One region of the Streptomyces sp. NPDC005423 genome, then DNA from elsewhere that is predicted to be linked to it. Evidence: predicted binding sites of a transcription regulator. Region 1 holds the regulator's gene; the other holds the start of a gene.

Region 1 (4,415 bases):
CCACGTGGGCGGCGTGCGCTGGTGGAACGTGAAGCACCCCGGGGCGTACGCGGCAGCTCTCGCCGCGGGCCGCTCACCGGGCGCGGGCCGGGAGATCCTCAACGAGGAGGACCGGCGGGTGGAGCGCATCCTGCTGGAGCTGCGCCTGCGCGAGGGCGCCCCGCTGGACCTGCTGCGGCCGGAGGGCCTCGCCGCCTCCCGCCGGGCCCGCACGGACGGACTGCTGGAGGGGGCTCCGTTCGAGGAGGGACGCGCGGTACTCACCCTGCGGGGACGGCTGCTGGCCGACGCGGTGGTCAGGGACCTGGTGGACTGATTCCTCTAGGGAGTGAAGCGGTGCGGGACTCCTGGTCCGTCCGTCCGGACACCAGTGAGTTCGCCACCTGCGAGGAGGTCAGGCCGCCCCGCTGGCCGTGACGAAATCGATCAACTCCTCGACGCGGCCCAGCAGTTCGGGTTCCAGGTCCTTGTAGGAGGCGACCCGGGCCAGGATCGCCTGCCACACCGCGCCGGTGTTCTCCGGCCAGCCGACGGCCCGGCACACCCCCGTCTTCCAGTCCTGGCCGTGCGGCACCCGGGGCCACGCCTCGATGCCCACACAGGCCGGTTTCACGGCCTCCCAGATGTCGATGTAGGGGTGTCCCACCACGAGGGCGTGCTCGCTGGTCACCGACTGGGCGATGCGCCACTCCTTGGTGCCGGGGAGCAGGTGGTCCACCAGGACACCGAGGCGGGCGTCGGGCCCGGGGCCGAACTCCTCGACGATCGCCGGGAGATCGTCGACTCCCCCCAGGTACTCCACGACCACGCCCTCGACGCGCAGGTCGTCGCCCCACACCTTCTCGACGAGTTCGGCGTCGTGCCGGCCCTCGACGTAGATGCGCCCGGCGCGGGCCACCCGCGCGCGTGCCCCGGGGACGGCCACCGAACCGGATGCCGTACGGGCGGGCCGCCGCGGACCCGGCGCGGGCTTCACCAGGGTCACCACGCGGCCCTCCAGGAGGAAGCCGCGCGGTTCCAGCGGGAAGACGCGGTGCTTGCCGAAGCGGTCCTCCAGGGTCACCGTGCCGGCCTCGCAGCGGATCACCGCCCCGCAGAAACCGGTCCCGGGCTCCTCGACCACCAGCCCCGGTTCGGCCGGGACCTCCGGGGCGGCCTTGGGCTTCTTCCACGGCGGGGTCAGGTCGGCGGAGTACTGGCGCATTCGGATGACGATAGGAGAACCGGCCCCCGCCTCCTCACGACACGCCGGAACGCGCCGCCAGCGCGTCCCGCTGCGCCCGCACGAAACCCGCGTCCACCACCGCTCCGTGACCGGGCACGTACAGCGCGTCCGCACCGCCCAGGGCGAGCAGCCGGTCGAGGGCGGCCGGCCAGCGCGCCGGTACGGCGTCCGGGCCCGCCTGGGGTTCGCCGGACTCCTCGACCAGGTCGCCGCAGAAGACCACCGCGGGGGAGCCCGGCACCAGGACCGCCAGATCGTGCGCGGTGTGGCCGGGGCCCACGTCCGCGAGCACCACCCGGCGGCCGCCGCCCAGCGGGAGGGCCCGCTCACCGGTGACGGGGTGGCCGGGGCGCACCAGGGCCGCCACCGCCTCGTCCGCCGCCCGCGGGTCCAGCCCGTTGGCCACCGCGTCCGCCCGCAGCGCGGCCCGCCCCCGGTCCAGGGCACCGTCCAGGCCCGCGGCGCCGAACACCTCCGCGTCCCCGAACGCCGCGGCACCGAGGACATGGTCGAAGTGGGCGTGGGTGAGCGCGAGATGGGTCACATCGCGGCCGGTGAGTTCCCGTGCCCTCGCCCGCAGCCGCACGCCCTCCGCGAGGCTCGACCCCGCGTCCACCATCAGCACCGACTCCGGCCCCACGACCAGCCCCGCCGTGCAGTCCCAGCCGGGCAGCCGGCACCGCCCCACCCCGTCGGCCAGCCGTTCCCACCCCAGCTCTTCCCAAGTCAGCGTCATACGGCGACGCTAGCGGGGGCACCCCGTGCCGGCACCTCACGGGACCGGCCTTGCCGGGGGTGTACCTCACAGCCGTACACTGGGCGGGGGAACGTTGGCACTCGCGCGCTCAGAGTGCCAGGAGACACCACCGGGCGACCGGGCGGACGAAGGCTGGAGGTGTGCGCGATGCTCAGCGAACGCAGGCTCGCAGTGCTGCGCGCCATCGTCCAGGACTATGTCGGCACCGAGGAACCGGTGGGTTCCAAGGCGCTCACCGAGCGGCACAGCCTGGGCGTCTCCCCGGCGACCGTGCGCAACGACATGGCGGCCCTGGAGGACGAGGGGTACATCGCCCAGCCGCACACCAGCGCCGGGCGCATCCCCACCGACAAGGGCTACCGCCTGTTCGTCGACAAGCTCGCCGGCGTCAAGCCGATGACCGGTCCCGAGCGGCGCGCGATCCAGAACTTCCTCGACGGCGCCGTGGACCTCGACGACGTCGTGGGCCGTACGGTACGGCTGCTCGCGCAGCTGACCCGGCAGGTCGCCGTCGTGCAGTACCCCTCGCTGACCCGGTCGACGGTGCGGCACGTGGAGCTGCTGTCGCTCGCCCCGGCGCGCGTGATGCTGGTGCTGATCACGGACACCGGGCGGGTCGAGCAGCGCATGATCGACTGCCCGGCGCCGTTCGGCGAGGTGTCCCTGGCGGATCTGCGCGCGCGGCTCAACAGCCGGATCGCGGGCCGCCGTTTCGCGGACGTCCCGCAGCTGGTGCAGGACCTGCCGGAGGCCTTCGAGTCCGAGGACCGCGGCACGGTCACGACGGTGCTCTCCACCTTGCTGGAGACCCTCGTCGAGGAGACCGAGGAGCGGCTGATGATCGGCGGCACCGCCAATCTCACCCGCTTCGTCCATGACTTCCCTCTCACGATCCGGCCCGTCCTCGAAGCCCTGGAGGAGCAGGTCGTGCTCCTCAAGTTGCTTGGTGAGACGGGGGATTCGGGCATGACCGTACGGATCGGTCACGAGAACGCCTACGAGGGACTCAACTCCACGTCCGTGGTGTCGGTCGGCTACGGTTCGGGCGGCGAGGCAGTCGCCAAGCTCGGCGTGGTCGGACCGACCCGCATGGATTACCCGGGAACGATGGGAGCGGTACGCGCAGTGGCACGGTACGTCGGACAGATCCTGGCGGAGTCCTAAGTGGCCACGGACTACTACGCCGTTCTCGGCGTGCGTCGCGACGCGTCGCAGGATGAGATCAAGAAGGCCTTCCGCCGGCTCGCGCGCGAGCTGCACCCGGACGTCAATCCGGACCCGAAGACCCAGGAGCGGTTCAAGGAGATCAACGCCGCCTACGAGGTGCTCTCCGACCCGCAGAAGAAGCAGGTCTACGACCTCGGCGGCGACCCGCTCTCGCAGGCGGGCGCGGGGGCCGGCGGCTTCGGCGCGGGCGGCTTCGGGAACTTCTCGGACATCATGGACGCCTTCTTCGGCACGGCGTCGCAGCGCGGACCGCGCTCGCGTACCCGCCGGGGCCAGGACGCCATGATCCGGCTGGAGATCGAGCTGGACGAGGCGGCCTTCGGGACGACCAAGGACATCCAGGTCGACACGGCCGTCGTCTGCAACACCTGCAACGGCGAGGGCGCGGCCCCCGGCACCTCCGCGCAGACCTGTGACATGTGCCGCGGACGCGGCGAGGTCTCGCAGGTCACCCGGTCCTTCCTGGGCCAGGTCATGACGTCCCGGCCCTGCCCCCAGTGCCAGGGCTTCGGCACGGTCGTGCCCACGCCGTGTCCGGAGTGCGCCGGTGACGGCCGGGTCCGCTCGCGCCGCACGCTCACCGTCAAGATCCCGGCGGGCGTCGACAACGGCACCCGCATCCAGCTCGCGGGCGAGGGCGAGGTCGGCCCCGGCGGCGGTCCGGCCGGCGACCTGTACGTCGAGATCCACGAGCTGCCGCACGCGATGTTCCAGCGGCGCGGGGACGACCTGCACTGCACGGTCACCCTGCCGATGACGGCGGCCTCCCTCGGTACCAAGGTGCCGCTGGAGACGCTGGACGGTCTCGAAGAGGTCGACATCCGGCCGGGCACCCAGTCCGGCCAGTCGATCCCGCTGCACGGCCGGGGCATCACCCACCTGCGCGGCGGCGGCCGGGGCGACCTCATCGTGCACGTTGAGGTCACCACCCCCACCAAGCTCGACCCCGAGCAGGAACGCGTCCTGCGCGAACTGGCGCAACTGCGCGGCGAGGAACGCTCGATAGGCCAGTTCCAACCGGGCCAGCAAGGGCTGTTCTCGCGGCTGAAGGACGCCTTCAACGGCCGCTGAACGCGGGCCGCTCCGGGCATGTGCCATGGGTAAGGCCGGATTCGGACTTGTTCGGAGGACGTGACAACATGCCGTCATGTCCTCCGCGCTGACCGCTCTCTTCCCGCACCCGATCGTGCAGGCCCCCATGGCGGG
Region 2 (4,415 bases), on a different contig from region 1:
CGAACGGGGGCTGGCCCTGCTCACGGACCATGCCGATGTGCCACAGCTGGGGCACGATCGTGCCGCCCGCGGCGTGCACGCCCTCGGCGACCTTCGCCCAGCCCGCGAGCTGCTCCTCGCCGTGGAAACGCGGGACGCGGTCACTCTGTCCCGCGGACTCGTGGCCCACGTAGGTGCCCTCGGTGACGATCAGGCCCACGCCCGCGGCGGCCCGGCGCGCGTAGTAGCCGGCCACGTCCGCACCGGGCACGCCGCCCGGGGAGAACTCGCGGGTCATCGGCGCCATGACGATCCGGTTGGGAACGGTGAGGCCGTTGAGGGCGATCGGGCGGCCCAGGATCTCGGCGGCGCGGGAGGCGGAGGCGTTGACAGTCACGTGGGGGAACTCCTCGGTACCAGACGGTATGTGCGTATGCATTGAATGTCCGTCAAGTCCAACTCCCCCGCCGCCCACCACATTCCCGCCCCACCGGCCGTCTCCCTGTGATGCCGGACACGCCGGAGGGCGGCACCTCCTGTCTCCAGGAAGTACCGCCCTCCGCAAGGACGTTGATCAGCCAGCGGCGGATCAGAAGTCCATGTCACCGCCCGGCATGCCGCCGCCGGCCGGCGCGGCGTTCTTCTCCGGCTTGTCGGCGATGACGGCCTCGGTGGTGAGGAAGAGCGCGGCGATGGACGCGGCGTTCTGCAGAGCAGAGCGCGTGACCTTCGCCGGGTCGATGATGCCCTCGGCGATCATGTCCACGTACTCACCGGTGGCGGCGTTGAGGCCGTGACCGATGGGCAGGTTGCGGACCTTCTCGACGACGACTCCGCCTTCGAGACCACCGTTGACGGCGATCTGCTTCAGCGGGGCCTCGAGCGCCAGCTTCACGATCGCGGCACCGGTGGCCTCGTCACCTTCGAGCTCGAGCTTCTCGAAGACGTTGGAGGCCTGGATGAGCGCCACGCCGCCACCGGCGACGATGCCCTCCTCGACGGCCGCCTTCGCGTTGCGAACGGCGTCCTCGATGCGGTGCTTGCGCTCCTTGAGCTCGACCTCGGTGGCCGCGCCCGCCTTGATGACGGCGACGCCACCGGCGAGCTTGGCGAGGCGCTCCTGGAGCTTCTCGCGGTCGTAGTCCGAGTCGCTGTTCTCGATCTCGGCACGGATCTGGTTGACGCGGCCGGCGACCTGGTCGGCGGAGCCGGAGCCGTCGACGATCGTCGTCTCGTCCTTGGTGATGACGACCTTGCGGGCCCGGCCGAGCAGCTCGATGCCGGTGTTCTCCAGCTTGAGGCCGACCTCTTCGGAGATGACCTCGCCGCCCGTGAGGATGGCGATGTCGTTCAGCATCGCCTTGCGGCGGTCGCCGAAGCCCGGGGCCTTGACCGCGACGGACTTGAAGGTCCCGCGGATCTTGTTGACGACCAGGGTCGACAGGGCCTCGCCCTCGACGTCCTCGGCGATGATCAGCAGCGGCTTGCCCGACTGCATGACCTTCTCCAGGAGCGGGAGCAGGTCCTTGACGTTGGCGATCTTCGAGTTGGCGATCAGGATGTACGGGTCGTCCAGGACGGACTCCATACGCTCCATGTCGGTGGCGAAGTACGCCGAGATGTAGCCCTTGTCGAAGCGCATGCCCTCGGTGAGCTCAAGCTCCAGACCGAAGGTCTGCGACTCCTCGACGGTGATGACGCCTTCCTTGCCGACCTTGTCCATCGCCTCGGCGATGAGCTCGCCGATCTGGGTGTCGGCGGCGGAGATGGAGGCGGTGGAGGCGATCTGCTCCTTCGTCTCCACGTCCTTGGCCTGCTCCAGGAGGGCACCGGAGACGGCCTCGACGGCCTTCTCGATACCGCGCTTGAGGGCCATCGGGTTGGCACCGGCGGCTACGTTGCGCAGGCCTTCCTTGACCAGGGCCTGGGCGAGAACGGTGGCGGTGGTCGTACCGTCGCCGGCGACGTCGTCCGTCTTCTTGGCGACTTCCTTGACCAGCTCGGCGCCGATCTTCTCGTACGGGTCCTCGAGCTCGATCTCCTTGGCGATGGAAACACCATCGTTGGTGATCGTGGGGGCGCCCCACTTCTTCTCGAGGACGACGTTGCGGCCCTTGGGGCCGAGCGTCACCTTGACGGCGTCCGCGAGCTGGTTCATGCCGCGCTCGAGGCCGCGCCGTGCCTCCTCGTCGAACGCGATGATCTTGGCCATGTGAAGTGGTCCTCCCGGACTGGGGTGGATTGCTCCGGACCGCGCTGGCGCCCGCGACGGACGGCTCGCCGACCGCGTGGTTCCTTGCCCCACTTGGCCTGCGGGCCTCACCGACCCGATCCTCGTTGTCACTCTCACCTGCAGAGTGCTAACGCCAATGATTAGCACTCGCCCCTGCCGAGTGCAAGCGGCTCCCACGGTTCGACCCTCGTCCGGGGGCCGCCGGGGAGGCCGGGCGGGCATGCCGAAGGGCCCGTACCCGCGAGTACGAGCCCTTCGGCGCACTGCTGTGAACTGCTGTGAACTTCTATGGCGAACAGAAGAACGACGCTGCAGTAAAGTCGGCGCGTGCTTCAGCTGGTCGCGAGCCGGACCATGTCCGCCTGCGGCCCCTTCTGTCCCTGCGAGATCTCGAAATCGACCCGCTGACCCTCTTCCAGGGTGCGGTAGCCGTCCATCTGAATCGCGCTGTAGTGGACGAAAACATCCGCACCACCGTCGACCGCGATGAAGCCGTACCCCTTCTCCGCGTTGAACCATTTGACGGTGCCCTGAGCCATGCCTAACTCCCCTATTACTGGCCCTTGCACAGATCCACACTTCGCGGATCCGGGTCAGACCTCACCCCCCACAGGTTGGGGGCGTGCGCCGGAACGCGTCGACCGCGGCCGAATGTATCTGTCCAACTGCCGTCTGCAACAGGTCAATCGGACGAGAATTCTGGGCATCGGCGTTCGGTGAATTCCGGAGAATTAGTCGGGATTCAGGGCAAGTCGGGCCCCACAAAGGGAACATTGGCCACAAAAGACCTGCCTACTTTGGCTACTTCTCGCGGGCCTCGGAGCGTGAACTCGGAGGGGCGCGGCGAGCCGGTTCCCCAACTGTACCGCGCTCAACCATACAGAATTGCCCCCTCCGTTTCTCTCACGGAGGGGGCAATTCGATGAACTCTCGGTAATCGGCCTTACCAAGGGTAACCAACCGGTCGGTCAGCCTCCGGCGACGGCCGGGATGATCGACACTCCCGCACCGTCCGGCGTGGCCGTCTGCAGACCCTGCTCGAAGCGCACGTCGTCGTCGTTGACGTAGACGTTGACGAACCGGCGCAGCTTGCCCTGGTCGTCGAGGACGCGTGCCGAGATGCCCGTGTGGTTCTTCTCCAGGTCGGCGATGACGTCGCCGAGGGTGGCCCCCTCGGCGGCGACCTCGGCCCGGCCTCCGGTGTAGGTGCGCAGGATGGTGGGGATGCGGACGGTCACGCTCATGCGAGGCCAGCCTCTCGGAAGGAGTCCAGGTTCGGGCGGATGGTAGCGGTCAGGCCGGTGCCGGCGACCGCGTCCAGCGTCTTGAGGCCGTCGCCCGTGTTGAGGACGACCGTGGTGAGCGCCGGGTCCAGCAGACCGTTCTCGATCAGCTTCCGCGTCACCCCGACCGTCACACCGCCGGCGGTCTCCGCGAAGATGCCCTCGGTCCGGGCGAGCAGCCTGATGGCGTCCACCACCTGCTCGTCGTTGACATCTTCGACCGCTCCGCCGGTCCGGCGCGCGATGTCGAGGACGTACGGCCCGTCGGCCGGGTTGCCGATCGCCAGCGACTTGGCGATGGTGTCCGGCTTCTGCGGGCGCACCACGTCGTGGCCGGCCTTGTAGGCGGCGGAGACCGGCGAGCAGCCCTCGGCCTGGGCGCCGAAGATCTTGTACGGCTTCTCCTCGACGAGCCCGAGCTCGATCAGCTCGCGCAGCCCCTTGTCGATCTTCGTGAGCTGGGAACCCGAGGCGATCGGCACCACGAGCTGGTCGGGCAGGCGCCACCCCAGCTGCTCGCAGATCTCGTACGCCAGGGTCTTGGAGCCCTCCGCGTAGTACGGCCGCAGGTTGACGTTGACGAAGCCCCAGCCCTCGCCGGCCGGGTCGCCGATCAGCTCGGAGCAGAACCGGTTCACGTCGTCGTAGTTGCCCTCGATGCCGACGAGTTCGCCGCCGTAGACCGCCGCCATGACGATCTTGGCCTGCTCCAGGTCGTGCGGGATGAACACGCAGGAGCGGAAGCCGGCCCGGGCGGCGGCGGCGCCGACCGCGCCGGCCAGGTTGCCGGTGGAGGAGCAGGAGAGGGTGGTGAAGCCGAAGGCGCGGGCGGCCTCGATGGCCTGGGCCACGACGCGGTCCTTGAAGGAGTGCGTCGGGTTGCCGGAGTCGTCCTTGACGAAGAGCTTGCCGGCGTCGAC

What was found. The regulator HrcA, encoded in region 1, represses chaperone genes, less so after heat shock. The targets are predictions, from matches to a motif close to TTNGCACTCNGNNNNNCNGAGTGCNAA.
Region 2: the regulator HrcA is predicted to act here: its motif matches at 2,317-2,343, upstream of groL (chaperonin GroEL).

What each region holds. Positions count from the first base shown of each region.
Region 1 is NZ_JBEXET010000002.1:293,239-297,653, reverse strand. Features, by position in the region: gene hemW (radical SAM family heme chaperone HemW) at 1-316, shown strand, start outside; gene ABZT12_RS05185 (DUF3097 domain-containing protein) at 395-1,204, opposite strand; gene ABZT12_RS05180 (MBL fold metallo-hydrolase) at 1,239-1,961, opposite strand; gene hrcA (heat-inducible transcriptional repressor HrcA) at 2,130-3,146, shown strand; gene dnaJ (molecular chaperone DnaJ) at 3,147-4,280, shown strand; gene ABZT12_RS05165 (nitronate monooxygenase) at 4,357-4,415, shown strand, end outside.
Region 2 is NZ_JBEXET010000017.1:2,487-6,901, forward strand. Features, by position in the region: gene ABZT12_RS19300 (NADH:flavin oxidoreductase) at 1-376, opposite strand, end outside; gene groL (chaperonin GroEL) at 569-2,191, opposite strand; gene ABZT12_RS19310 (cold-shock protein) at 2,545-2,751, opposite strand; gene ABZT12_RS19315 (ubiquitin-like small modifier protein 1) at 3,181-3,456, opposite strand; gene thrC (threonine synthase) at 3,453-4,415, opposite strand, start outside.